DNA from 4 places in the Nesterenkonia sp. YGD6 genome. Region 3 is predicted to be linked to each of the others. Evidence: riboswitches for the same ligand, from Rfam matches in the RefSeq annotation. Region 3 holds a riboswitch; each other region holds the start of a gene.
The links. Region 3 has a riboswitch for S-adenosylmethionine ahead of LTI14_RS12655 (acyl-CoA dehydrogenase family protein). Riboswitches for the same ligand answer to the same signal wherever they lie in the genome.

Region 1 (7,005 bases), on a different contig from region 3:
CCCGCGTCCGCGGCCGACGTCGTGGCTCATCAAGGCCTCGGCGAGGACGATGTAGGCGTTGGGGTCGAAGCGCTGGAGCAGCTTCTCGGCCTGGTGGTCCAGGTAGGACTCCACCTGGTAGCGCCCGCGCCTGCGCTGGGACCAGCCGACGGGGTCTTCCATGCCCTGGGCGGAGCGGCCGAAGCGCACCGCCAGCTCGTACTCCGCGCGGTAGGTGATGTGCGCGATCCGGCGCGCCAGTCCCAGCCCGGCCTGCGGCGCCGGGCCGCCGTAATAGTCGCCGCCGGCGAAATGGGGATCGTTCTCCACAGCCAGCACCTGGGCCTGGCCGAAGGCGATCTGCTCCGCGGTGGAGGCCGCTCCGCAGGCGAAGACGGCCACGCCTTCGACCATCTCCGGGTAGGTCACGGCCCATTCCAGCGCCCGGGCGCCTCCCATGGATCCGCCGATCACCGTGTGGAACTTCCGAATGCCCAGGGCATGAGCCAGCCGGGCTTCGAGATGCACGGAGTCGCGAATGGTCACGAAGGGGAATCGGGAGCCGTAGGGCTTCCCCTCGGGATCCAGGGAGGCGGGTCCGGTGGAGCCGTAGCAGCCACCCACCATGGCCGGGGCGATCACGAACCAGCGCTCGGTGTCGATCGGGCGGCCCGGTCCGAGCAGCCCTTCCCACCATCCGATGGAGGCATCCGCCGCGGTGGCGGCGACGTGGGAGTCACCGGTGAGGGCGTGGGCGACCAGGACGGCGTTGCTGCCGTCCTCGTTCAGCGTGCCCCAGGTCTCGTAGGCGAGGGTGACTTCGGGCAGCCGCCCGCCGGCCTCGAAGGTGTACGCGCCGACCTCAGCGGTCTTCAACGCACCGGCGGGCCTGTTCCCAAAGTCATTCAGCACCTGATCACCCTAACCTCAGACCGCCGCTGCGGTTTCTTGCTTCGTCACATTGTCCGCGCCGGCCTCCGCTGCCGCGTTCACAGCGCCCTGGGCGGCCTTCTCGAAGCCCTGGTCCAGATCGGCGATGATGTCGTCGATATGCTCCAGGCCCACCGAGAGCCGGACCAGTCCGGGCTTGACTCCGGCGGCGCGCTGCTCGGCGTCGCTGAGCTGGCTGTGCGTGGTCGAGGCGGGGTGGATCACCAGGGAGCGGACGTCGCCGACATTGGCCACCAGCGAGTGCAGCTCCAGCGCGTCCACGAAGGCCTGGCCCGCCCGGGCCTGACCTGAAGCGTCGTGGGCTGCTCCTCCGGCGAGCTCGAAGGACAGCACCGCCCCGGATCCGCGGGGCAGGTACTTCTGAGCGCGCTCGAAGCAGGGGCTCGAGGGCAGACCGGAGTAGTAGACCCGTCGCACGGCGTCATGGGCCTCCAGGTACTCGGCGACCTTCTGCGCGTTCTCGACATGGCGTTCGATCCGCAGCGAGAGGGTCTCCAGCCCCAGGTTGATCTCGAAGGCGTTGTGCGGGGACAGTGCCGGACCGAGGTCGCGCAGCAGCTGGACCCGGGCCTTGAGGATGAAGGAGAGGTTGACCCCGAAGATCCCGTCGGCGCCGAGATCCCGGCCGAAGACCAGCCCGTGGTAGCTCTCGTCCGGGGTGGAGAAGCCGGGGAAGCGCTCCGGGTGGGCGAAGTAGTCGAAGCGCCCGGAGTCCACGATCACCCCGGCGATGGCCGTGCCGTGGCCGCCGAGGAATTTGGTGGCCGAGTGCACGACGACGTCGGCGCCGAAGTCGATCGGCTTGATCAGGTATGGGGTGGTCAGCGTGGAGTCGATGATCAGCGGTGCCCCGAACTCATGCGCCACCGAGGCGACGCCTTCGATGTCCAGCACGTCCCCGCGCGGGTTCGCCACGGATTCGCCGAAGAAGGCGACCGTGTTCTCCCGGGTGGCGGCGCGCCAGGATTCCAGGTCATCGGGGTCCTCCACGAAGGAGACCTCGATGCCGAACTTCGGCAGGGTGTGCTTGAAGAGGTTCTGTGTGCCGCCGTAGAGGGTGGGTGAGGCGACGATGTGGCTGCCGGCCGAAGCGATGTTCAGCAGCGCCAGCGTGGTGGCAGCCTGTCCGGAGCCGACGGCGAGCGCCCCGACTCCGCCTTCGAGGGCGGCGATCTTATCCTCCACCGCCTGGACGGTGGGGTTGCCGATGCGCGAGTAGATCGGGGCGATCTCCTCGAGTCCGAAGCGGCGCGCGGCGGCGGCGGTGTCCGGGAAGACGAAGGAGGTGGTCTGCTGGATCGGCAGCGCCCGTGCTCCGGTGACCGGGTCGGGGGCGACTCCGGCATGGATCTGCTGGGTCTCGAACTGCCAGGTGTTCTCGTTGCTCAAAGGATTCTCCGTTCAATGCGGCCCAGGAACCGGGCCGGATGTGAACGTCGCTGCCGGTGGTCGAGCTTCCGGCGCTGAATCCTGTACGGCCCTGTCCTGAGGACTGGGATGTTGGGCCCGCACTGGTGTGTGGCCCGCGCTTGCTGAGTGAGTCGGTGAATTGCTTCACTGACTGTTTCAGCCAGGTCGTCACCCGGGGCACCCCACCGCGAACTGGAGGGTTGCCGGCCAGCAAACCGGGGTTTTGCGCTGGCACTCTTGACCTAGGACCAAGTCTGCATCGCGGAATGCTTCCTTGCAAGTGCGGGCCAGGGGTCGGGTTCGCAGTTCGTCATGTTCGGCCACCCTGCCGCGAGTCACTCCGGCCCGAGGAACGCGAACGGCTCCGCGGGCTCGAAGAGATCACTGACGTCGCCGGCGTGGCCGTCGGGCGGGCCATCAGCAAGATCCATGCGGCGGACACCTGAGCCTTCTCGCAGGTCGAGTCGGTCCAGGGACACCCAGATGACGCTGGGCCGCAGCGCGGAGTCGAAGAAGTAGCGACGGTCCTTGTGGTCCGCCACGGTGCGCCACTGGGTCGAGGAGATGTTCGGCTGCCCCGGAGTGCTGATCCCATAGGGGACCGACGCGTTGCGGATCACCCCGAACACCGACGCGGTCGCGATGGTGCGGTCTTCCACCTGCGGCACCGCGTTGATGTAGAAGCTTGCCCGGACATAGCGGTCGGCGGCGCGATTGGTGCCCGGGAGCATGACGGTACCGCCGATGCCGCGCCAGTAGGTGTCGATCGCCAGCTGTTGAGCGAAGGGCGGTGAATTGGTCATGACCTGGTGGGTGCGGTCGTGGTGTATCTGCAGCGTCCCGTCCAGGTACTCACAGATGGCGCTGTCCCCGGAGGCATCCGAGATCGACAGGTGCATGGTCGCCTGGCGCGGCTGCCCTGGCACGCCGGCGGTGACCACGGCGAAGTCTTCACGGGCGAGTGATTCGACCGCCTCCGTCACGGTCGCGAAGCTGTCCAGCACGTACTGGGCCCAGGCGCCGAGGGAGAGCTTCGGCCGGGCATCGTCGAGCCCCGGGTAGCGCGACTCGACCAGCCACAGGGCATTGGCGACCAGCCCCCGCTCGTTCATCCCATCGGTGGTCGAGATGTCATAGCCGGAGGCGATCACGCTGCCATAGCGGGACGTCCAGGTCAGCGACTCCGACCCGGCTCCTCCCTCGCGCGGCAGCCCCCGGGGGAAGACCCACAGATTCGTCCCCAGGTCGGCGTTCCAGTCCATGGAACGGGCCGTCAGCACACGATCCTGCTCGCCCAGGTAGACCACACGTGTGCACATCAGACTGGCCTCTCACCGAACCTGGGCTCCAACTGGGCCTCAGTGTGTCGGAGGCCATATCCGGAGGTCAACCCTGACCTAGACTCACCTTTCATGAGTGCCTCCGACAATGACGTCCTGACAGCCCTGCGCAGCGCCTTCACGCCGGGCACCTTGACCACCGACGCCGCGGAGCTCGACGCCCACGCGGTCGACCAGGGGCCGCTGGAGCATTGGCAGGTGCACCCGCCGCTCGCCGTGGTCTTTGCTGAATCGACGCAGGACGTCCAACTGCTGGTGCGACTCTCCTGCGAGCATGGCTTCGCGCTGATCACCCGCGGGGCTGGGACTTCCGTCTCCGGCGGGGCGAACTCCACCGAGGGTTCGGTGGTGCTGAACCTGACCCGGATGAACCAGATCCTGGCGATGCGACCCGAGGATGAGGTCGCCGTCGTCGAACCGGGCGTGATCAACGCCGACCTCAACGCCGCCGCCGCGGAACACGGGCTGATGTACGCCCCGGATCCGGCGAGCTACCGCACCTCCACCATCGGCGGCAATGTCGCCACCAACGCCGGCGGGCTGCGCTGTGCGAAGTACGGGGTGACCCGTGATTCGGTGCTTGCCCTGGACGTGGTGCTCGCCGACGGCACGCTGATCCACACCGGACAGGCCACCTTCAAGGGCGTCGCCGGCTATGACCTGACCAGCCTGTTCGTCGGCTCCGAGGGGACCCTCGGCATCGTCGTCGGGGTCACCGTGCGGCTGCGCCACCTGAGTGCGCACACCGAGACCATCGCCGCGTTCTTCGACGAGCTGACCACCGCCGCCCAAGGGGTCCTGGACATCGGCAGGGCCCGGGTGCAGCCGGCGATCACGGAGCTGCTGGATCGCCGCACCATGCTCGCCCTGGATGAGGCGCAGGGCTCGGACCTGGCCCAGCGCGGAGACACGCTGCTGCTGATCCAGACCGACGGCCACGGTGCTGCCATCGAGGCCGAGATCATCCGTGAGGTGCTGCGAGCACTCGGCGCCCTGGTCAGCGACCCCGGCTCCACCGAGTCCGAGCGGCTGATCGAGCTGCGCCGGCACGCCCGCGGCGACGGGATCGTCAACGAGGTGCGCGTGGGCGAAGACGTCGCGGTCCCGCGGTCGCGGCTGGTGGACTACATCCGCGCCATCGAAGACCTCGCCGAGGAGCACCAGGTCCAGCTCAAGGTGGTCGCGCACGCCGGGGACGGCAACCTGCACCCCACCTTCAGCGTCCCCAGCTCAGAGCTCGGCCCCGACACCGGCACCGGCACCGGCACCGAGACAAGACCCGACGACGACGCGGCCTCCCCCGCACAGCCCGAGGCCGCCCCCGTGACGATCGACGCCACCGAGGGCGGCCTCCCGACCTCGGCCGTCTCGCGGCTGCATGCTGCCCTGGACGGTTCGGTCCGGCTGGCACTGGAGATGGGCGGGACCATCACCGGGGAGCACGGGATCGGCACCTATAAGCTGCGCTGGCTGGACTGGGAGCAGTCCGCCGAGGTGATCGCGCTGCAGCGCCGGATCAAGGACGTGTTCGATCCGGAGCGCCGGCTCAATCCTGGGCGGGCGATCCTGTAGCCGCGCCGCCCGGACCGAAAAGGACCGCGCGGGCCGCGGCGTCGGCGTCGGCGAGGGATCGCGCTGAGGAATCGCCATCTCCGCCGGCCTCCGCGGCGATGGCGGTGCCCCATTGGACCGAGCTGAGCTGCAGGCCCAGCACGTAGATCTCTTCCGGCTCGGCGCGGTCCGCCGGGATCAGCCGATGTGGAAGTCGCGTGACGTCGAAGCCCTTGCCCGCCCGCGGCGCCCCGGAGGCGTCCACGAGTTCGCGCGGCCGGGCGAGGCCGCTGCGCAGCAGTCCCGCCACCAGGGGCGAGCGCGAGAGCTGGATCCGATTGGCGGGCATCATCGCCTCAAGCAGCCAGCGCGCCTGGTACGCCGGCGCGGCCACGGCCGGGGATTCGGCGGTGTAGAAGCCGGTCTCGCGGTCCACGTCGAAGATCGGGTCGGGTCCCAGGAACTCCACCACCCCGGCGCGGGTCAGGGCGGCGAGCTCCTCGATCCGCTGCAGCGGCGGGCCGCTGGCCAGGCCCTCCACCAGGGACTCGAACCAGCCCTCGATCTCGCTGATCTGGCTGGACTGGGAGACCCGGCCCTGGCTGATCAGCGCCTTGACCTCCATCCGGGCCAGGTGCAGCGCACCGATGGCCATCTTCACCGGGCTGCGCGCTCCGGCGGCTGAGGTGGCCGCGTCATCCTCGAGGTAGGCGCTCATGTGCTGCTGGTACTGCTCGGCGGACTCGAAGGTCAGCCCGCCGAAGGGCCTGCCCAGCGAGCGGATGTCGAACCAGAGGACATCCGGGGCGAGCTCGCGCAGCAGCCGCTGACCACGGGTCTGCAGCACCGCCTCGCCCAGGTGGGTGTCCGCGAGCAGCTCCTGAAGCGCGGCTTCGAAACCGGCGCGGAAGAGCTCCGGGGCGAGCTCCACCAGGGTCCGGTAATAGGTGCGCAGCACGTCGCGCTGGATCAGCGGCCAGAGGTGGGCTGAGAAGTCGAGCAGGTCGTGGCGCCGTTCGGCCTCGGCCACCGCCTCGGGGCTGAGGTGGTGCAGCGTGATGCCGACGGGCGCGAACCCGGGCGCCTCGGTGAGCGCGGTGGACTTGGCTCGATACGGGGTGCCGCGCCGGGACCCGGCCACCAGGTGCGGCTCGTCGCCGGTGGCGAGGTATTCCAGGCGCTGCCCGGCGGGGTGGTCGGCGTGTTCGTGGAACACTCCGCCGCGGCCCACGCTGGCCTGGATCATCAGGTCGAAGAAGTTCAGCCCCATCCCGCGGACCAGCACGTTCTCCCCGGCGGGCAGCGAGTAGTAGTCCACCTCGGTGGGGATCGCCGGCGGCTGGTAGTGCAGCCCGAGCTGCTCGGCCACCTCGGTGAAGTGTTCGCCGGACTCGTTCAGCCCGGCAGGTATGTGGCCCAGCGCCAGCACCACCTGGTCGGCGCGGAGCCGATCATCCCGGGGCGGATCGGCGTCGTCGTCGTCGGGGCGCAGCCTCAGCTCATACCCGGAGTCGGCGCGGCGCAGCTCGGCGACCTCCGCGGAGATGTGCTCGACGCTGATCCCGGGATGGCGCGCAAGTGCCGCGCAGACCTCGGTGTGCAGCCAGGTGAGGTACTGCCCGTAGGCGGCGCGGGTGGGGTAGTCGGTGTCGGTCCCGCCATGGTCGATCCCCTTCAAGACGGGCGGCTCGAAGCCGTCGGCGCGCACCGAGGTGGCGGTCTCCTCGGCCTCATGCTCGTGCCGCCACTGGGCGAAGGAGCGGGAGACCGACGA
Region 2 (7,005 bases), on a different contig from region 3:
GGAAGAGCAGCGGGGTGCGCTGCGGTCCTGGGTGGGTGAGCATCTCCCCGGGCACGGTGAACCACTCCCCCTGGTGGTCGATCGGGTGGACCTTCTCCGGATCCACGAAGACCCCGGTGGACTTGTCCGCGAGGACCGCGCCGTCTTCGAAGGAGTGCTCGAAGAGCTTGTACATCACTTCGAGGTACTCGTCTGCGCGGTCGTAGCGCTCGTCATGCGGGATCTGTGTGGCAAGTCCGAGATTGCGCGCCGCGGAGTCCTGATAGCTGGTGACGATGTTCCACGCGATCCTGCCCCGAGTGAGGTGATCCAGGGTGGCGAAGCGCCGAGCAAGGGCGTACGGAGCCTCATAGGTCACCGAGGCGGTCAGCCCGAATCCCAGGTGTGTGGTGGCCGCGGCGAGCGCCGGCACGATGACCTGCGGGTCCAGCAGCGGGAACTGCACTCCACCGCGGGCAGCTGCCTCGGCGGTGCCGCCGTAGACGTCATAGACCCCGGGGATGTCAGCCAGGAACAAGGATGAGAAGCCTGCCCGCTCCACGGTGCGGGCCAGCTCGGTCCAGTACTCGAGCATGTCGAACTCTGCGATCCGCGACTCTGGGTGGCGCCACAGGCCCGGCGACTGATGCACCGGGACCAGCATGTCGAAGGCGTTGAAATGGATGGTCATGGTTTCTCCTTGGCCTCGCCGATCGCGTTGAGCCCCTGGGGCAGGGTGCCGTTGATCTCATGGTCGCCCAGTGAGCGGGCGCGAAAGACGACCGGGTTGTGGGTGGCGATGGTCTGCGCATTGCGCCAATGCCGGTCCAGCGCCTTGGTGCGCAGCGTGGCGGAGGCGCCCACGGTCTGGAACAGCTCCGAGGTCACCGCCAGGACCAGCTCCGGCACACTGATCTGGGCCTTCTCCACGGCGATCTCCGCATCATGGATCTGAACCGGTGGTTCGCCATGAAACTCGGGGCCGCCGGTGCCGGCCTGCAGGCCCGCTGCCAGTGCCCGGTCCAGGGTGCGGGCCGCCTGCAGCACGGCGGCCTCGGCCACGAAGGCCTTCGAGGACATCTTCCCGACCACCTGCTGGATCAGCGGATCCTGGCTGAAGGCCTGTCCGGCGGTGGAGGTGTTGAAGGTGCGGGTGCGCCGGGCCAGGGTGGACGTGGCATCTGCCAGGGCCGCCTTCGCGATTCCTGCTTGGACGGCGAGCAGGTAGAGCTGGAAGAACGCCGCCTCATGGACGGACTCGTGATCGCCCGGGCTGCGTCCGAGCACCGCGAGGTCCTCCACCGCCACGGAGTCCAGCCGCGTGGTGCCGGTGCCGGTGAGCTTCTGCCCGAAGCCGTCCCAATCATCGAGCAGGGTCACCCCGGCGGCGTCTGTGGGCACCACAGCGAAGCGTCGCCCCTCCCCTTCCTGGGCCTGAGAAGCTGAGACGCGGGTGTAGGTCGAGAAGATCGTGCCGGTGGAGTAGCACTTCTCCCCCGTGAGCAGCGCCGCGCCATGCTCGTCGCGGTCCAATCGGGTGCTCAGGCTGCCCAGCGCGTTGCCGCCCTTCTCCGTGGAGGCATTGCCCACCGTGCCGCCCTTCAGCACCCGGGCGTACCAGAGCTCGCGCACCGGCGCAGGTTGGAAGCGCAGCGACTCGACGAACCCGAAATGCCCGCGGTAGAGGTGGGCGATGTTGGAATCTGCCTCGGCGAGCGCGATCACCTCGGCGATGAGCCCCTCGATGCTGAGCTCCTCGCCGCCGAACTCGGTCGGCACGCGCAGCGCGCCGAAGCCGACGTCGTCGAGCCAGCCGACCTGCTCGAAGGGCAGGATCCGCTCCAGCTCACGCTGTACGGCGCCTTCTCGGATGCGGGTCAGGAGCTCTTCAGGGATGGTGCGGCTCATGCGTCGTTCACCTGTTTCCATGCGGCGTCGATGTCTCGGTCGAAGGCGGGGTTGAGCAGACCGTCGAGGTACTCGCCGTACCACTCACGCACCTCCGCGGAGTGGTAGGCGGACTTGAGCGCCTCGAAGCGCTCGGGCTGTTCCTCGCGGAAGCCCGGGCGCGCGCAGACCGCGAGCGCGAAGGGCAGCGCCTCCTCGGCCGATTCCATGATCAGCACCTCGTCGGGGAGCACATCGATCTCGGCCAGCAGCCGGGCGAAGCCGAAGACGGCGTCGACATCCGCGTAGATCTGCCCCACCGACTGCTGGTCCACCTCGATGAACTGCAGGTCCTTGGGGTTGGCGGTGATGTCCCGGACGCTCAGCGCGGCGACAGGCTTGGACTCATCGATCTCGATCAGACCTCCGCGGGCGAGCAGCCGGATCCCGCGCCCGTTGTTCGCGGTGTCCACCGGCAGCGCGATCTGGGCGCCGTCCGGGAGCTCCTCCAGCGAGTCGTGCTGCGCGGAGTAGATCCCCGAGGGCTGCTCGAACATGAAGAAGATCGGCTCGATGTCGAGGTCGTTGTCCGCGTTGAACTGGCGCAGATAGCTGATGTTCTGGAAGAAGTTGACGTCGTATTCGCCGTTGCTCACCGCGTGGTTGGGTTGGATGATGTCGGTGACGTAGGTGGCGTTGAACTCCCAGCCATCGGCCTCCAGGATGCGCTGGGCGATGCGGGTCGGCTCCTGGAAGGGGGCGTTCTCGGTGACCACCAGGCGCAGGCTGCGGTCGGCGCCGGCCCCGCCGGCGAGGCCGCATCCCGAGGTGAGGCTCCCGACGCCGAGCAGAGCGGCCATGCCCAGTGAACCGCTCAATACTCGACGCCGGGAGAGCGTGGGGGCGCTGGATGTGCTCATGCGCTGAAGTCCGCCCAGATCTCTTCGGCGTTGTCGATAGTGATGAAGTCCTCGAAGTCGATGACCCCGCCCTGGTACTCCTCGAACCACTGTTCGACCTCTTCGGACTGGAAGGCGTCCTGAAGCGCCTGGGCCTGTTCATCGGTGACCCCGTCCGGTCCGACGGCGACCACGCAGGTGAACGGGGTGCGCACCTCTTCGCGTCCGTCCTCGATGCTGAGCGTGGTCTCCTCGAGGTCCAGGTCGGCCTCGGCGATCAGCCGGACGAAGGCGAAGCCGGCGTCGACGTCGGGCAGCACCTGCGCAGCTGACTGCTGGTCGGTCTCCACGAACTTGAAGTCCCGGGGGTTCTCCGTGATGTCGTTCTGGGTCAGTTCGATGATCGAGACGGACTCGTCGATCTCGATCAGGCCCTCATCGGCGAGCAGCTGCAGCGCCCGGCCGTTGTTCGAGGGATCCACCGGCAGGTTGATCTCGGCCCCGTCGGGCAGCTCCTCGAGGGAGTCGTATTCCAGTGAGAACAGCCCGGCGGGGGCGTAGTACACCGAGAACAGCGGCTCGACCTGCGTGTCGTTGGACTGGTTGAAGTTGTTCAGATAGGCCAGGTGCTGGAAGTAGTTGCCCTCGAACTCGCCCTGGTTGACCACCTGGTTGGGCTGGACGATATCGGTCATATAGGTGATGTCCAGCTCGTAGCCCTGCTCCGCGAGCAGCTCGGCGGCGATCTCGGCGGGCTCTTGGAAGGGCGCGGATTCGGTGACCACGATGCTGATGGTGGAATCATCCTCCACCAGCCCGCAGCCGGTCAGGCTCAGGGCTGCGGCGGAGAGGACTGCGCCGGTGAGGATCGCGGGGCGTAGAGCGTTCATGGGTTTGGGCTGCTTTCTCTGGCTGGGCGACATGCGCCCAGAGGGTGTGCGGGAATGACCAGGGCGCGGCGTCGGACGCCAGCCCTGGCAGCGGAGCGAGGTGATGCGGGGTGGTGTTGCCGTTCCGCGGATGCGCGGGTCAGGCGAAGATCCTGCTCAGACGGTGATCTCGGTCAGGCGAGGATCTCGGTCATGCGGTGATCGCGGTCAGGCGGTGACGCGCCGGTCCGAGGCCCGGGCGAGCCGGGTGCCGGCGAACTGCACCAGAGTCACCAGCAGCACCATCAGTACGATGGCGGCGATCATGGTGGGGGTCTCATAGCGGTAGTAGCCGTAGCGGATCGCCAGGTCACCGATGCCCCCGCCGCCGACCAGCCCTGACATCGCCGAATAGGAGATGAAGCTGACCGTGGTGATGGTGATGGAGCCGATCAGTCCGGGCTTGGCGTCGACGAGCAGCACGTTGCGGATGATCTGCCCGCGCGTGGCGCCCATCGCCCGGGACGCCTCCACCGCACCGGAGCCCAGCTGGGTGATGTTCTGCTCCACCAGGCGGGCGAAGTAGGGGATGGCGTTGATCGTCAGCGGGACAATCACCGCGGCGGTGCCCACCGAGGTGCCGACCACGAACCGGGTGAACGGGATGATGGCGATGAGCAGGATCAGGAACGGGAAGGACCGGATCATGTTCACCACCCCGGAGACGATCGCATGAGACCGTGGCCGCGGCGCCAGTCCGTCGGGGGCGTGGACGAAGAGCCAGATCCCCAGCGGGGTGCCCAGCAGGACCGCCACCGGGATGGCGACCCCGATCATCGCGAAGGTCTCCAGCATGGCCTGGTTGATCTCGGGAAGCCGCTCGATGACGAGGTCCATCAGCGCACACCCCCTGCCGAGCCGGCCAGGGCGGCGTGCTCTGACCGGCGCGTCTGACCCTGATCCTGAGACTCCGCGTGCTGCGGGGAGCGTCGCGTGGACTGACCCGACTTCTGCTCGCCGGACTCCGACCCATGCGCGGCCGGGCCGCTGCGGTCCAGCCGTATCCCATCGCTGAGCAGGTACTTTCCGATCGAGGTCCGCGGATTGAACCCTTCTCGGCGGAGCTCGCTCGCCGGGAACTCCTCGACGACCCGCCCATCCTCCATCACCGCGACGTTGTCGGCGAGAGCCTTGATGACTTCCATCTCGTGGGTCACGATCACCACGGTGATGCCGAATTCACGGTTCACATCCGCGAGGTACTGCAGCACGGTGGCAGTGGTGAAGGGGTCCAGCGCAGAGGTCGGCTCATCGCAGAGCAGCACCTCAGGCTTGGTCGCCAGTGCCCGAGCGATCGCCACGCGCTGCTTCTGACCACCCGAGAGCTGAGCCGGATACACGGAGGCCTTGTCGGTGATGTCCACGATCTCCAGCGCCTCGGCCGCCCGCCGCAGACGTTCACGGCGGTCCATGACCCCGGCGAACTTCAGCGACAGCTCGACGTTCTGGGCGACGCTGAGGTTGTTGACCAGGTTGAATCCCTGGAAGATCATGCCGATCTGGTGCCGGGCCCGGCGCAGCGCCGCATCGTCCAAGCCGGTCAGCTCGGTGCCGGCGACGCTGACCTGGCCCGAGGTGGGGCGCTCGAGCAGATTGATGTTGCGCAGCAGCGTGGACTTGCCGGCGCCGGAGAACCCGATGATGCCTTGGATGCTGCCGCGCGGCACCTCGAGGCTGACGTCATCGACCGCGGTCAGCGGCTCGTGGCCGCGGGCGGCAAAGGTCGTCGAGACATGGGACAGGGAAATCAAGGGGCATACTCCATCGGTCCTGGCGTTAGCACCCGGCGGAGGCCGTGAAGCCCTCCGGGTTGCTGCGACGTCTTCGAGCCAGATCTCTCGGTCGCTCTGGATGGTTGAGTGCCTTCACTGTAATGGTGAGCGTGGGCAGAAAGTCAAGTCGCGATATGTGTTGCGTTTTGTCTCATTTGCTGAACGCGACATTGATCGGATTCCCCGCCTGGGCGTAGTCTGATCCGCGTACCATCCCGAGCGGCCGAGAGATCTGGCTCGTCGACGCCGCAGCAACCCAGGGAGGGGCACCTTTGCAAGGGTGTCTTTTCGCCGGGTGCTACCGCCAGGATCGATGGGAGTATCCTCTGATGATTTCGCCTGCCTCCACCCTGACCGACTACACCGCAACAACCGCTGCCGGCCCTGCCGAGCCCTCAGACGCCACCTCCGTGGCTGCCGCCAAGCCCGACAGCCGGCAGCAGTACACGTCACTCGATGTCCAGCTCTCCGGCGTCGGCCGCGCCTTCGGATCGCGCACCGTGCTGCGCGACGTCAGCCTGCAGATCGCTCCCGGTGAGGTGCTCGCGATCCTGGGTTCCTCCGGCTGCGGCAAGTCCACGCTGCTGCGCGCCGTCGGTGGTCTCGACACCGGCAGCACCGGCGAGATCCTGATCAACGGTTCCCCGGTGCAGCGCTACGACGAGCGCACCGCGGTCGGATTCCAGGAGCCGCGACTGCTGCCCTGGCGCTCGATCCACAAGAACGTCAGCCTGGGGCTGCCGCGCAGCCTGTCCAAGGCCGAGGGGCGTGAACGCGTGGACGAGCTCCTGGAGCTGGTCGGTCTGCACGACCGCGCGTCGCTGCGACCCCGGGAGATCTCCGGAGGCATGGCGCAGCGCGCGTCGCTCGCCCGGGCACTGGCTCGCCGCCCCGGCGTGCTGCTGCTCGACGAGCCCTTCGGCGCCCTGGACGCGCTCACCCGGCTGAAGATGCAGGACCTGCTGCTGGATCTGCATGCGCAGACCGGCACCACGGTGCTGCTCGTCACCCACGACGTGGATGAGGCGCTGCAGCTGGCAGACCGCGTGCTGCTCCTCGGGCAGGACCCGGCGGACCCCGATCCCGCCGAAGGTGCCACGATCGCCCGACTGCTGAGCGTGCCCGGGCGACGTCCGCGAGATCGCGCCTCCGCGGAGCTTGCCGCTCTGCGCGGGGAGCTCTTCTCCGGCCTCGGCGTCGACTCGCACAGCCACTGACTCGTCCCGGCAGCTGATCGGGCCGACTCCGCTCGTCCTGACCTGACCAGCGGGGCTCCGCCGACGCGGTCCCCGCACTGCCGGATCACCACCTCCGGGGCCCATTCCCTGCCTGACCCCACATGCCGCACATGCCAGGAGCCTTCTGCCGCTTCTGCCTGACACGCACGACCATGAACCTCGAACACGATGTCCATCCTTGAAGAATCGAAAGGCCCTCCCCATGCCCAGCACCTCCGCTTCCCGCTCCCCGCGCTCCCGCCGCACCTCCGTCAAAGCTGTCTCCGCAGCCGCCGCCGTCGCGCTGCTCGCCACCGCCTGC
Region 3 (7,005 bases):
CCGCGTCCCGCGGCGACGTGGCGGTCCACGCAGTTCACCGCGGCGTTGAGCGTCCCGCCCTCATACCAGCCGATCTTCGGGCCGCGCTGGGTGACCGGGTTCGGCGGGGTCCAGGAGTGGGTGGTCTCCCACGGGGTCGACCAGTCCAACAGGGTGGCCGCCGCGGACCAGAATGCCATGCGCTGGTCCTCGTCCTGCGGGTCCGTCCAGGCGTGCACGTCGGCGCTCAACGGATGCGAGGGCACGATCGCGGAGCGCTGGTCCTTGCACGAGGGTGTTGTTTCGGGGGTGTCGCGGTGCGTCGAGTCTTCGGGAGTGGCCGCGGCTGCGGGCACGGTGGATCGAGGGTGGATGCTCAACAAGGGTCCTTCGGGTCAGCTCAGGGTGGTCAGGGTCTTGAACTCGTGCTGGTGGAAGACCAGCCCAGGAGCGCCCTCGGTGAAGCCCAGGTCCAGGATCTCCAGCACGATGATGTCGTGGTCCCCGGCGCGGACCCGGTCGTAGATCCGGGTGCGCAGCCACATCGGGACCCCATCGAGCAGCAGCGCCGAGCCGTGGAGCTGGTAGTCCACCCCGGTGAATCGGTTGGCGCGGTCCTTGGACGCGATCTGCCTGCACAGCCCGTTCTGATCGCGGCCGAGCACCGAGATGCCCAGTTCGCCGCCGCTGCGCTCAAGCTTCGGCCAGGTGGAGGAATCGTGCTGCACCGCCAGGGTGACCAGGGGTGGCTCCAGCGAGACGCCCACCGTGAAGGTGGATGCGATGATCGCCTCAGGTGTCCCATCGACCTCCGCGCCGACGGCGACGACGCCCTGCGGAAACTGTGCCAGGGCGTGGCGCAGCGCAAAGGAGTCCACACGGGACGCGGCGGTGGGGTTCTCAAGGGTGCGAGCAGGAACAGACATGCAGATCAACTCCATCGGTCCTGGCGTTAGCACCCGGCGAATCCGGGTTGCTGCGGCGTCTCTGAGCCAGATCTCTCAGCCGCTCGGGATGGTGACACCTCAACGCTACGCGTCGTCTCGCCGACCAGCAAGAATTGTTCGCACTGTGAGACGCCATGTGACATTCCCAGCGTGGGTCGGCACCGAATGCGTTCATGATTCGCCAGATGAACAAACTAGGGCGCACTGCGGATTTGCAGGGTAGAAGTTCAGGGATATCGATCGCTCGGCTCTGCAATGACCCGCGGCAGAGTTCAGACATGTGGCGTCATGCGAACTTGACGAATGAGCCCCCACACCCTCTATATTTAGCGTCATCACCATCCAGAGCGACCGAGGGATCTGGCCCGAAGACGTCGCAGCAACCCGGACATGCCGGGTGCTACCGCCAGAATCGATGGAGGAAAGAATGAACATTCAGCTGCCTGTGCCCCAGAATCTGCGCGACGCCATTGAGCGTGTCGGCCTCTCCGCGCTCGACCGAGAGCGCAGCCGTGAGCTCGCCCGCGATGAGGTCACGGACCTCGTGGCAGGTGGCATCGGACGGCTTCGCGTGCCGGAGCCGGCTGGTGGATACGGCTTGGACTGGGTGCAGACCACCGAGGTCCTCCTGGAGCTCGCCGCCCAGGACAGCAACATCCCGCAGGTGCTGCGCGGCCACTTCGCGGTCCAGGAGGATCTGCTGTGGCGCTGCGACGCCCGAACTGACCCCGCCCCTGACTCCGCGCCTGACGCCGGGCCCGATGCCCGGCGCGTCGTGCAGCGCTGGCTCGCCAGGTTGGCCGCAGGGGAGCTGGTCGGCAACGCCTGGACCGAACCGGGCAAGGGCGGCTTCCACCAGTCCGGCACCGTGGTCAGCCAGACCGACGACGGGCCCAGGGTCACAGGGGTGAAGTACTACACCACCGGTGCGATCTTCGCGGACTGGCTCGACGTCACCGCCCGGGACGCCGCGGGCAATGAGCTCGCCGTGCTGGTGCGCCGGGACCAGCCCGGAGTGCAGATCGACGACGACTGGGACGGCTTCGGACAGCGCACCACCGGCTCCGGCACCGCGCGGCTGACCGACGCCGTGGTGGAGGAGTCGGAGCTGCGCGGACTGACCGATCGCTTCCCGTACCAGACTGCGCTCTACCAGCACTTCCTGCTGATCGTGCTCGCCGGCGTCGTCGAGGCCGCGGCACGGGACGCCGCAACGCTGCTGCATGAGCGCTCGAGGACCTTCTCCCACGCCAACACCCGCACCCCACGCACCGATCCGCAGCTGCTCCAGGCCGTCGGAGAGGTGGATGCCGTGGCGGCGCTGGCGCGTGCGCAGGTCCTCGCCACCGCCGCCAGCCTCGATGCCGCCTTCGCCGCACGAAGCAGCACCCAGGATGCCCAGATCGAGGCAGCCAACGCCGTGGAGCTCGCCACTGGCCGCGCGCAGGTGGCGCTGCACCGCCCCGTGCTGGAGGCGGTCACCCGGATCTTCGACGTCCTCGGTGCCTCCGGGGTGAGCCAGTCCCGCAGCCTGGACCGGCACTGGCGCAACGCGCGCACTGTCACCAGCCACAACCCCTGGGTCTATAAGGCCCGGATCGCCGGGGACCACCGGGTCAACGGCACCGAGCCGGTCCGGCTGTGGAGCGTCGGCGAGCCGGGCCTCGCGAATGAGTCTGCCGCGGCCAGTCCGCCAGATGCACCGGTCAGCGCCGCGCCGAGCGCCTGAGAACTCACCCGCATCTCTTTCACACGCACGTCATAGGCCCATTGCACTCGCCTGACGGCGTCCCTGTGCCCAGCCGCACCACGTCCGTACCCTGACTCGCACCCTCGGAGATCAAGACATGACACACCCCGCAGACACCGCCACATCAGCTCCAGCCACATCACCCCACACGACGACGTCCAGAACCCCGGCGTCGGACCCGGCAGTGCCGCGGGTTTCAGCAACCCGCACTCATTGGACCCGCGGAGCCGACGGCGCGGAGCTCGCGCACTGGAGCGCGATCGCCACTCAAGTTGCAGAGACCCTCGCCCAGGACGCCGTGGAGCGGGACCGAGCCAACGAGACCCCGTATCGCGAGGCCCGGCTGCTCAAGGCCTCCGGGCTGGTGACCCTGCTGATCCCCGAGGAGTTCGGCGGGGGAGGCGGGCACTGGGCCACGGCGTTGGAGGCCGTGCGCATCCTGGCCCGGGCCGATGCATCCATCGCCCAGCTGCTGGCCTACCACTACATCAACGAGGCCAACATCGTCTTCGCGCTGCCGGATCCGAGCGGCCGCGAACGTTGGTTCCGCGCGAGCGCCCAGGGTCAATGGATCTGGGGCGACTCGGTGAACCCGACGGACCCTGACCTCATGCTGATCCCCACCGAGACCGGCTACGTGCTCAACGGGCGCAAGCGGTACTCCACGGGCTCCGCCGTCGGCGATGTGCTGCTGGTCAATGCTCGTATCTCAGCTGGCCCCGGCGAGGGACGCATCCTCGCCTTCGTCCTGGAGAACGGCCGGGAAGGCGTGACATACATCGATGACTGGGACTTCCTCGGCCAGCGGCTCTCCTCCTCGAACACGGTCACGTATTCCGATGTGGCGGTGAACCAGGACGACGTGCTGGGCCTGCTCTCAGACGAGCCCTACTCGTCCCTGGTGACCCCGGGGATCCAGCTCGCCTTCGGCAACCTCTATCTCGGCATCGCCGAGGGTGCGCTTGCGAAGGGACGTGAGCTGATCAACGCCAGGCCGAACGCCTGGTTCCTCTCCAGCGCCGAGAAGTACCGGCATGACCCGTTCGTGCAGCGACTGGTCGGGGAGCTCAAGGCGCACACCGCCGGTGTGGCCGCGCTCGCCGAGAAGGTCAACCGACGCTTCGAGGACGTGCTGGCCCTCGGGAACGCCGTGACCGCACAGCTGCGCGGAGAACTCGCCATCGAGATCGCGGAGCTGAAGGTGATCTCCTCCGAGGTCACCACCCGGCTGGCCCACCAGATCTTCGAGGCCACGGGCACGTCCTCCACCGCGTCGAAGCACGGCTTCGACCTGTACTGGCGCAATATCCGCACCCACTCGCTCCATGACCCCGTGGACTACAAGAAGCTCGAAGTCGGCGCGCACTTCCTCAACGGCGAGTTCCAGCCGATCTCCCTCTACACGTGAACCGGAGTCCCACCATGGCCCGCAAGCCGCTCATCCTCTCAGCCTTCCTGATGAACACCACCAGCCACATCATCGGGGGCGCCTGGCGCCGCGACGACGCCGAACAACACCGGTTCAACGAGCTCAGCCACTGGACCTCCCTGGTCAAGAAGCTGGAGGACGCTGGCTTCGACATCGCGTTCTTCGCCGACGTCGTGGGCCTCTATGGCGACCACGAGGGCGGGTGGGCCTCGCATGTTCGCCGCGGGCTTCAGGTCCCCTCCAACGATCCGCTGATCCTGCTCTCCGCCCTGGCCGCGGTCACCGACCGGATCGGTCTGGCGCTGACCTCCTCGGTGATCCAGGCCCATCCGTTCACCTTCGCTCGTCAGCTCTCCACCCTCGATCACCTCTCCGGGGGACGGGTCGGCTGGAACGTGGTGACCAGCGCGCAGGAGAATGCACACCGCAACTACGACGCGGCAGGGCTCGCCGCCCACGAGGACCGATACGCCTGGGCCGAGGAGTATCTCGACGTCTGCTACAAGCTGTGGGAAGGGTCCTGGGGCGACGACGCGCTGATCCAGGACAAGACCGCCGAGCACGAGCGAGGCCGCGGACTCCACGCCGATCCCGCCCTGGTGGCCAAGATTCACCACGCGGGGCGGCGCTACACGGTGGAAGGCCCCCACCTGGTCTCACCCTCCCCGCAGCGCACCCCGTTCCTGTTCCAGGCCGGCTCCTCGGACCGCGGCCGCGATGTGGCCGCCCAGCATGCGGAAGCGACCTTCTCGATGGCGCCGCGCCGGGACATCGCCGCCGCCCACGCCCAGGACGTGAAACAGCGGACTCGCCGCTTCGGCCGGACGCCCGAGGACCTGAGCTTCATCCAGGGGCTCTCCTTCGTGGTGGGCTCCACCGAAGCAGAGGCGGCGGCCAAGGCCGCCGCACTGGATGAGTCGATCGATGATCACGCGCTCATCGCGCACACCGCCGGAAGCCTCGGCGTGGATGTGGGCCACCTGCCCATGGACGCTCCGCTGCAGGAGCTCGAGCACACCGAGCAGGCGCAGGGCCACCTCGAGGAGATCAAGAAGATGGCGCCGAACGGGCGGGTCACCCTGCGGGACCTTGCCCGGTTCCGGGCCCAGTCCACCCGCGTGGTCGGCACCCCCGAGCAGATCGCCGATGAGCTCGCCGCCTGGCAGGACGCCGGGATCGATGGGATCAACGTCATCAACTCCACCATCCCCGGCAGCTATGACGAGTTCATCGACCACATCCTGCCGGAGCTGCGCGACCGCGGACTCGCCCGACGGCCCGAGGAGATCGGCGCGGCCGGCAGCACCCTGCGCGGCGCACTCACCGGCTCCGACCGGATTCCACCCACCCACCCCGCCGCCGGATATCGCGGAGCCTTCAGCGGCTACAGCGCCGAAGCCACCGAGGTTCCCAAGGAGGCCTTCCTCAGCTCGCGCTGAGCGGCGACCTGCATTCACTGACCGCGATACTCCAGCACTGCAAGCACCCAGCTCATCCGCATCCCCGTCACCTCCCTCCGGCAGCCGCGGACCCGACTGCCGAACAGAACAGGACCACAGCCAATGCGTCACAACCGTTCACCCCTCCAGGCCCGCCGTCCCACCGCTCCCGTCGCGGGCCGTGACTCGCGCCGCGGGGTCCTTCCGCTGGCCGCGGTGCTCACCGCCCTCAGCCTCACCGCCTGCTCCGCCGACGCCGGCGCCGACACCGAGGGTGACGCGCTCGCCGGGGACTATCAGGGTGATGAGCTCAACATCCTGCTCAACGCCTCCCACGAGGGCGCCGGCGAATGGCTGTCCGCGGAGTTCGAGGCCGAGACCGGCGTGCAGGTCAACGTCACGACCGTGCCCTACGACGAGATCGCATCGCAGCTGACCCTGGACCAGCAGTCCGGCGCCAACACCTACGACGTCTCGGCTCCCTGGTACGTGTCGCTGGGCGACCTCGCCGACGACGGCAGCATCCAGCCGCTCACCGAATACGTGGAAGCCACCCCGGAGATCGACGTCGAGGACTTCATCCCGAGCATCTGGGAGCCCTACACCCTGGTGGGGGAGGAGATCTACGGGCTTCCGTTCGACGGCGACATCCACGCGCTCTTCTACAACGAGGCGATCCTTGAGCGCAACGGCTTTGACGAGCCGCCGGCCACCTGGGACGAGTACGCGGAGCAGGTGCGCACCATCACCGAGAACGAATCGGCCGACGGGGTCTACGGCGCCGCGGTCTTCGGGGAGCAGTCTCCCTTGATCCTGGGCGCGAGCTTCGCCAACCGGCTCGCAGGCTTCGGCGGGGACTTCCTCGATGAGGAAGGTCAGCCGCAGATCAACTCGCCCGAGGCGGTCGCCTCGCTGGAGGCCTTGGAGGACATCTGGGACGACGCGCTCCCAACCCCGGCCGAGACCGATTTCGGCGCCGGCAACTCGGCATGGTTCGCCGGCAATGTCGCCTTCATCGAGAACTGGACCGACCTGGGCGTGCGCTCGCAGGACCCGGAGTCCGGTTCTGAGGTCGCGGATGAATGGGGTGTGACCTACCTGCCGCGCACCGAGGCCGGAGAGAGTCCTCGTGCATCCCTGGTGGCAGGGTTCAGCTGGGTGGTGGCCGGGAACACCGAGCGCACCGACCTGGCGAATCAGTTCATCACCTGGGCCTCCACCGCCGAGGTCAACGCCGCCCTGCTGACCGCGCTGCCGCCCACCGGGATCGACCCGAACCGGATCACCTCGCTTGAGGACGAGCAGTACGGCACCGACTTCCCGGAGCTGCAGAACGTCAACGAGTCCACGCTCGACGGCGCGCTCGCCTGGCCCACCGGCACCAACGCCACCGAGGCCGCCCAGGTGCTCACCGACGAGATCGCCGCCCACCTGGCAGGGCAGGGTGACTCCGCGCAGGAG
Region 4 (7,005 bases), on a different contig from region 3:
ACATCGGAAACGTCAGACCGGTGATCACAGAACTGATGGCCTGGGCTCCGCGGCCGAATCGGTCCCCGATGATGCCGGTGACCGTCACCACGAGCTTCTCTCGCAGGGGCTTGACCAGAAGGAGCGCGATCAGCAAGATCTGCACCGTTTCGGCCACGCCGTACCAGACCGCCGACACGCCTGTTCGGTAGCTCAGCTCGACGATCGCGATGTAGGAGGATCCTGAGAACAGTCCCGTGATGCAGAACGCGACGGTCCAAGGGCTGAAACTGCGACCGCTGACGAAGAATCCTCCGCGTCCCGAGCGGCCCACAGCGATGCGGCTTCCGAGTATGAGCCAGGCGGTGTATGCGAGTGCCAGGCCGATCGTCCAGAGTCCGACCGTCGTCACGAGCCCATCTCCACGAGATCTGGGGTGGCATCGGCGTTGAGGACCTCGAAGATCAAGTCCCCGTGGCTGGCGTCCCCGTCCACCTCGTAGCCCCAGGCGCGATTCGCCAGAGCTTCGGCGAGGCCATGGGAGTTCTTGTGCACGAATGCCCACGCGACTTCCAGGTCGATGTGCGCGTCGCGCAAGAGATTGATCGCGGGGCAGATGTGTTCGGCCCACTGGGCGAAGTCTGTCAGGACAGAGGAGTCCTGTTCGCTGGTCTCTACGACCAGCTGCAACCGGTACACGTAGAAATAGGGTTGCACATCTGCTTGCCCAGCCAACCCGCGAGTGTCCTGACGTGCCAGCGTGTATGTGGAGATGTCGGTGAGTGGCAGGGCCCGCCGATGGGCCAGCTGTTCGACCGCGACGGCGATGCAGCTGCTGACACCGCCGATCAGGTACTCCATCGGCGCGGGGCCCTGATCGCTGCCACCGCGCACCACAGGCTGGTCAGAGACGAAGCTGAAGTCCCGGACGGTGAGTTCGGTCCGTACTGGGCCCGACCACGTGCCAGCGACCCGCAGAGTCTTCGAAGAGGTGCGCAGGGGTGCCTCGGTGTACCTCGGATTCAGTCTGTTCTCTTGTGCGCTTGAAGCCGCTTTGGGCATGGAACATCTCACCTTTCATCGTTCCCAGCGGTAGCACCTGCTCACCCTGAAGGGGTGGGGTTGCTGCGACGTCGTTGAGCTAGGTCTCTCAGTCGCTCTGGATGATTCGTTGTCTGCTGAAACCTAGAGCGTCCGGCAGAAAGATGCAAACCCTAGAAAGCAGGGCGACCTGGAGCGCCCGCCACATCAGTCGTAGTTCCCGCCCGTCCTGCCAGAGTCACCCCACCGGCCCCACCGGCCCCACCGGCCCCACCGGCCCGACCGGGCGTCGAAGACTCAGAACAGGTCCGGCATCTCCTCGCGGAGCTTGGCGTCCAGCAGCTGCGCCAGCGATTCGATGCGGTGGTTCGAGAGACGGCTCTTGTCCCAGTACGCGGTGATCTTGCCGATCACCGCCGGGCAGGTCTCCTCGGAGCAGAGATGCTCGGTCATGTCCAGGGTGTGGAGTCCGGCCGGCTCCGCGCCAGGGGGAGTGCATCACTGCGCTGAGTGTGGATCTGGTGGATGGCACAGCTGCTCACGCTGGCACCGACTGGCAGCACCGGTGCCGCTCCGGCTGAGGGCACTTGTGGCGCGAGGCGCGATCGGACATGTTTCACCTGCCGCTCCAGCCGCCGGCGGGTCAGCACCGAGAGGGGCCAGAGACGCTGGAAGAGAGCCTCTTCTCCGGACCGCACGCCCCGGATCGCGCCGGGGATTCGCGCAGAATGCGCAACTCGTCTTCACGGTTGCGACTGTTCTCTCAGCAGTCATCGGTTGACCAAGGACAGGTTCTTGCGAATCTTGAGAAATGACCTTCGGAGGAGGTGGACCTCCACGGTCCGACCTGAGGTCATCCGGCTACGGCGTGGACCCAGCCTGATAGCGGCCCAGGGTGGCGTCGCGGAACTCGTAGAACCGGCCCTGTTCGATGCTGGCCCGGATGTCATCGACCATCTTGATCGTGTAGTGCTCGTTATGGATGGTGCACAGCGTGTTGTAGAGCATCTCCTTGGCCTTGAAGAGGTGATGCAGGTAGGCCCGGGTGTAGTTCTGACAGGTGTAGCAGGTGCACTCCTCATCGATGGGGGAGAAGTCGCGCTTGAAGCGAGCCTGCGGGATGTTGTAGCGACCATCGGGGTGATAGACCCGTCCGGTCCGCGCCACTCGAGAGGGGGAGACGCAGTCGAAGGTGTCTGCCCCGTTCTCGATGGCGGTGAAGAAGTCTTCGGGCTCGGAGATCCCCAGCAGGTGGCGCGGCTTGTTCTCCGGGAGCTCCTCGGCCATCCAGCTCACGATCACCCCGAGGTTCTCCTTGTCCAGGGCGCCGCCGATTCCGAAGCCGTCGAAGCTCTGCCCCTCGATCTCCATGGAGCCCAGATCCTTCGCGGCCTTGCGCCGCAGATCCTCGTACTGGGCACCCTGGAGCACCCCGAAGAGTGCCTGGTAGGGGCGGTGGCTGCGCTCGGCGGTGAGGCTGCGGTGCGCGGAGAGGCAGCGCTCGGCCCAGAGCCGGGTGCGCTCCAGGGAGGTCTCCTGGTAGTCGCGGGTGTTGAACAGCGTGGTCAGCTCGTCGAAGGCGAAGATGATGTCCGCGCCGATCTCGTGCTGCAGCTTCATCGAGATCTCCGGGGTGAACCGGTGGGTGGTGCCGTCGATATGGGACTTGAAGGTCACGCCGTCGTCGTCCACCAGGGCAAGGCGCACCTTCTTCGGGGCGACGGCCGCGTCATCGGGGACCACCGAGGCGTCCATGGTGATGACCTTCTTGAACCCCGCGCCCAGACTCATGACCTGGAATCCGCCGGAGTCGGTGAAGGTGGGCAGCGGCCAGTTCATGAACCGGCCCAGCCCGCCCGCGGCGTCGATCACATCGGTGCCCGGCTGCAGATTCAGGTGATACGCATTGGCCAGGGCGGCCTGGGCGCCGATCTCGAGCATCTCCTCGGGGCGCACGGTCTTGATCGTGGCCTTGGTGGCCACCGGGATGAAGGCCGGGGTCTTGATGTCCCCGTGGGGAGTGCGGATGGTGCCGGTGCGGCCCAGCGCCCCCTCGATCCGGGCCTCGACCTCGAAGCTGAAGGCCTCGCGGCCCGCCTGCGGGTGCGGCGCTGACTCCTGCGGCCTTGCATCCTGCTGTGCGGCCCCCGGCTTCATCGACTCATGCGGAGCGGCGGTCGGGGTCTCGGTGTTCAGCTGATTCGGCACCCGCTCAGTCTAGGCCAGTGGTCCTATGCTTATCCGGTGCCTCCACTAACCGCCCTGACCTCCAACCTGACCTCGCGGCTGACCCGGCTCTGGTGCCAGACCGCGGAGATCCTCCCCGGCGCGGCGCTGGCTCTCATCTTCGCGATCGCCGCGCACCGGCTGATCGCCGAGCAGATTCCGGTGATCTCCGGGCTGCTGGTCGCAGTCCTTGCCGGCATCGCGCTGCGCAGCCTGGGCTGGGTGCCGTTCTGGGCCGAGCGTGGTCTCGGCTGGGCGGCGAAGAAGCTGCTCCGGGTGGGCATCGTGCTGCTCGGCCTCCAGCTGGCGCTGGGTGACCTGCTCGGCCTGGGGTGGGCGGTCCTCGCGGTCGTCGTGCTCACCGTGGGGGTGACCTTCTTCGGGATGCTCGCCCTCGGGCGGCTGCTGGGCGCACCGAAGGGGATGACCACGCTGCTGGCCGCCGGCACCGCGATCTGCGGGGCCTCAGCCGTGGCGGCAGCCGCCGCGGCGATCGACCGAGGCGACGGCAAGGACGACGACGGTGCCCCGGTCCAGGCGGCCGCTGCGGCCGCCGTCGCGGTGGTCACCCTCTACGGCACCCTGGCGCTGCTCGCGCTGCCGGCGCTGGGAACCCTGCTCGGCCTCGGCGAGGAACAGATGGGCGTCTGGATCGGCGCCAGCATCCATGAGGTCGGACAGGTGGTCGCCGCCGGCGGAGTGGTCGGGGCGGTGGCGCTGGCCACCGCGACCCTGGTCAAGCTCGCCCGGGTGGTGCTCCTGGCGCCAGTGATCGCCGGCATCAGCCTTGCCGGGCGTCGCCGCCGGGCGGTCGGAGCTGCGCAGGGAGCCGGGGAGGGCGTCGAGGAGGGCGCTGGATCGCGGCCGCCGCTGATCCCGCTCTTCGTGCTGGGCTTCCTGGTGATGATGGTGCTGCGCTCGGTCACCGATCTGCCCGAGTCCACCCTGGACTTCTCCGCGGACGTGACCACGATGCTGCTGACCACCGCGATGGTCGGCGTCGGCGCCTCGGTGGACCTGCGTCGCCTGCTGCGCCAGGGAGGACCCGCGCTGCTGCTCGGTGCCGGCGGCACGGTGCTTGCGGTGGGAACCGGGCTGGGCGGGGTCCTGCTGCTGGTGAGCTGAGGCTGGTGCCCCGGGCCCAGTCAGGTGTCCGGGAGTTTCAGCTCGCCGGGCTTCGAGGGCGAGTCCATCTCGACAGGCATTCGAAAGTATGTTCGAATAACCGTATGAGGTGGCAGGGACAGGCAGTGCAGGAGGGTGAGGGTGCGGCCCTCATCCCGCTCAAGGGACTCCTGCGCTCGGTGCGCACCCCGGAGTTCGAAGGCGTGACCTTCCACGAGGTGGCGGCGAAGACCGCGCTCAACAAGGTGCCTGGCCAGTCGAACATGCCCTTCTCCTGGACCGTGAACCCCACCCGCGGATGTCTGCATCAGTGCGTGTATTGCCTGAGCCCCGAGACGCTGATCCTGATGGCCGACGGGCGGCAGAAGCTGCTGCGTGAGGTCAGGGTGGGCGACGTCGTCGTCGGCACCGAGCTCGACGGCAGGAATCGCCGGTTGGTCCGCTCGGAGGTCTCAGCGAAATGGGGGACCGAGAAGCCCGCATTCCGCATCACGCTTCGCGATGGCACTCAGATCGTGGCCAGCGGCGACCATCGCTTCCTGGCAGAGCGCGGGTGGAAGTACGTGGCTCGCCCGGAGGGTGGGTCACCGCGCCCATGTCTGACGGAGCACGACCGGCTCATGGGATTCGGACTCGGAATGTCTCCTGAGCTGGATTCCGAGGCGGAGGAATCCCCTCTCGAAGCGAGCGTGCTGGGAGGTGCGGTCGGGACCACCGAGGCTCTGCGCATCACCGGCATCGAAGCGCTCGGTCGCAGCGAGCCGCTGATCGACATCACCACCAGCACCGGGGACTTCATCGCGAACGGTGTGGTCAGCCACAACTGCTTCGCGCGGAAGACGCACGAGTACCTGGACCTGGACGCGGGCAGGGACTTTGATACGCAGATCATCGTGAAGACCAATGTCGCCGAGGTGCTTCGGGCCGAACTGAATCGGCCGTCCTGGAAGCGCGAGCACGTGGCGCTGGGGACCAACACCGACCCCTATCAGCGCGCGGAGGGTCGCTACCAGCTGATGCCCGGGATCATCAGGGCGCTCGCGGATTCTGGGACGCCCTTCTCCATCCTGACCAAGGGGCCGCTGCTCAAGCGCGACCTCCCGCTGCTGCAGGAGGCCGCCAAACAGGTGCCGGTCTCGGTCGCGGTGTCCCTGGCGGTCATGGATCCGGAGCTTCAGCAGAAGGTGGAGCCGGGCACCCCGGATCCCCGGGCACGGCTGAATCTGATCCGCTCCATCACCGACGCCGGGCTTGAATGCTCGGTGCTGGCCATGCCGATCCTGCCCTGGCTCACCGACGGCGACGGTCGCATCGACACCCTCCATGCCGCACTGGCCGACGCCGGTGCGAGCTATGTGACCACCGGTGCGCTGCACCTGCGCCCCGGCGCCCGGGAATGGTTCATGGCTTGGCTGGCCCGCGAGTACCCGGCGCTGGTGGCGAAGTATCGTCGGATCTACGGCGGCGGCTCCTACGCCTCCAAGGAGTATCGGCACTGGCTCGCCGACTCCGCCCGCGCCGCCCGGCGTCGTCATGGCTTCGACAAGCCGGTGGACCTGATGTGGCGCGAGCGCAATGACCCGGACTCCCCGGTGGCCCAGCAGGGAGCGTCGGCACCGACCGCGGCCGGTCCTGCCCAGCCGGCGCTCTTCTGACCCCGCTCATCCCGTAGGCTGGTTTGCAAAAGCAACTAATGCGGCGGGTGGGTGTCCTGCTCGATCGTCGCGTCGACGCCTCAGGAGTGCCCATGACGTTCACCCATGCCGAGACCTTCACCACCAGGCCCACCCTGGAGGGTCACTTCGGAATGACCGCCTCCACGCATTGGCTCGCCACGGCCTCCTCGCAGGCGGTGCTGGAACGCGGTGGCAACGCCTTCGACGCGGCCGTCGCCGGGGCCTTCGTCCTGCATGTGGTGGAGCCGCACCTCAACGGTCCCGGCGGTGACATGGTCGGGATCTTCGCGACCGCCGGCGCACCGTCGACGCCGCAGGTGCTGATGGGCCAGGGGCCCGCACCCGCAGGGGCCCTGATCCAGCACTACCGTGCGCTCGGGCTCGAGAACGTCCCGGGTGCCGGTGCCCTCGCGGCCGCCGTCCCGGCCGCCGTCGACGCCTGGCTGGTGCTGCTGCGCGACCACGGCAGCTGGGACCTCGCCGAGGTGCTCGCCTTCGCCATCGACTACGCCGAGGACGGGCATCCGATCCTGCCCGGGGCGGTGCGGGCGATCCGGGCCGTCGCCGAGCTCTTCCAGGAGCACTGGCCGACCTCCGCCGCGCTGTGGATGCCCGAGGGCAAGGTCCCCGAGCCCGGGCAGAGCATCCGCAACCCCGAGTATGCGCAGGTGCTGCGCGACCTCATCGCCGCCGGGCAGGGTGCTTCGAGCCGGGTGGCGCAGATCGAAGCCGCACGCAGTGAGTGGAAGACCGGACGCGTCGCCGAGGCTGCGGCGGAGTTCGTGAAGACCCCGCATCGGCACTCCGACGGCGGCGACTACGCCGGGGTGATCACCGCCGAAGACTTCGCCGCCCACAGCGCCGGATACGAAACCCCGGTCTCAATCGAGTTCCGCGGCCACACCATCGCGAAGTCCGGCGCCTGGGGCCAGGGCCCAGCGCTGCTGCAGGCGCTGAA

Region 1: another riboswitch for S-adenosylmethionine. It lies ahead of LTI14_RS02575 (O-acetylhomoserine aminocarboxypropyltransferase/cysteine synthase family protein); the one in region 3 lies ahead of LTI14_RS12655 (acyl-CoA dehydrogenase family protein).
Region 2: another riboswitch for S-adenosylmethionine. It lies ahead of LTI14_RS03515 (methionine ABC transporter ATP-binding protein); the one in region 3 lies ahead of LTI14_RS12655 (acyl-CoA dehydrogenase family protein).
Region 4: another riboswitch for S-adenosylmethionine. It lies ahead of LTI14_RS05030 (OsmC family protein); the one in region 3 lies ahead of LTI14_RS12655 (acyl-CoA dehydrogenase family protein).

The regions. Positions count from the first base shown of each region.
Region 1 is NZ_JAJOYY010000001.1:574,357-581,361, forward strand. Features, by position in the region: gene metX (homoserine O-acetyltransferase MetX) at 1-891, opposite strand, end outside; gene LTI14_RS02575 (O-acetylhomoserine aminocarboxypropyltransferase/cysteine synthase family protein) at 907-2,319, opposite strand; SAM riboswitch class IV at 2,451-2,583, opposite strand; gene LTI14_RS02580 (linear amide C-N hydrolase) at 2,676-3,659, opposite strand; gene LTI14_RS02585 (FAD-binding oxidoreductase) at 3,753-5,252, shown strand; gene LTI14_RS02590 (FAD/NAD(P)-binding protein) at 5,227-7,005, opposite strand, start outside.
Region 2 is NZ_JAJOYY010000001.1:776,062-783,066, forward strand. Features, by position in the region: gene LTI14_RS03490 (LLM class flavin-dependent oxidoreductase) at 1-670, opposite strand, end outside; gene LTI14_RS03495 (acyl-CoA dehydrogenase family protein) at 667-1,887, opposite strand; gene LTI14_RS03500 (MetQ/NlpA family ABC transporter substrate-binding protein) at 1,884-2,786, opposite strand; gene LTI14_RS03505 (MetQ/NlpA family ABC transporter substrate-binding protein) at 2,783-3,655, opposite strand; gene LTI14_RS03510 (methionine ABC transporter permease) at 3,863-4,531, opposite strand; gene LTI14_RS03515 (methionine ABC transporter ATP-binding protein) at 4,531-5,445, opposite strand; SAM riboswitch class I at 5,453-5,552, opposite strand; SAM riboswitch class I at 5,674-5,786, shown strand; gene LTI14_RS03520 (ABC transporter ATP-binding protein) at 5,796-6,683, shown strand; gene LTI14_RS03525 (aliphatic sulfonate ABC transporter substrate-binding protein) at 6,907-7,005, shown strand, end outside.
Region 3 is NZ_JAJOYY010000009.1:56,270-63,274, forward strand. Features, by position in the region: gene acs (acetate--CoA ligase) at 1-230, opposite strand, end outside; gene LTI14_RS12650 (flavin reductase family protein) at 375-905, opposite strand; SAM riboswitch class I at 914-1,000, opposite strand; SAM riboswitch class I at 1,262-1,348, shown strand; gene LTI14_RS12655 (acyl-CoA dehydrogenase family protein) at 1,354-2,655, shown strand; gene LTI14_RS12660 (acyl-CoA dehydrogenase family protein) at 2,774-4,084, shown strand; gene LTI14_RS12665 (NtaA/DmoA family FMN-dependent monooxygenase) at 4,099-5,544, shown strand; gene LTI14_RS12670 (ABC transporter substrate-binding protein) at 5,668-7,005, shown strand, end outside.
Region 4 is NZ_JAJOYY010000002.1:353,483-360,487, reverse strand. Features, by position in the region: gene LTI14_RS05035 (sodium:solute symporter family protein) at 1-391, opposite strand, end outside; gene LTI14_RS05030 (OsmC family protein) at 388-1,041, opposite strand; SAM riboswitch class I at 1,054-1,149, opposite strand; gene LTI14_RS05025 (hypothetical protein) at 1,318-1,473, opposite strand; gene tgt (tRNA guanosine(34) transglycosylase Tgt) at 1,882-3,177, opposite strand; gene LTI14_RS05015 (YeiH family protein) at 3,265-4,371, shown strand; gene LTI14_RS05010 (Rv2578c family radical SAM protein) at 4,476-6,026, shown strand; gene LTI14_RS05005 (gamma-glutamyltransferase family protein) at 6,119-7,005, shown strand, end outside.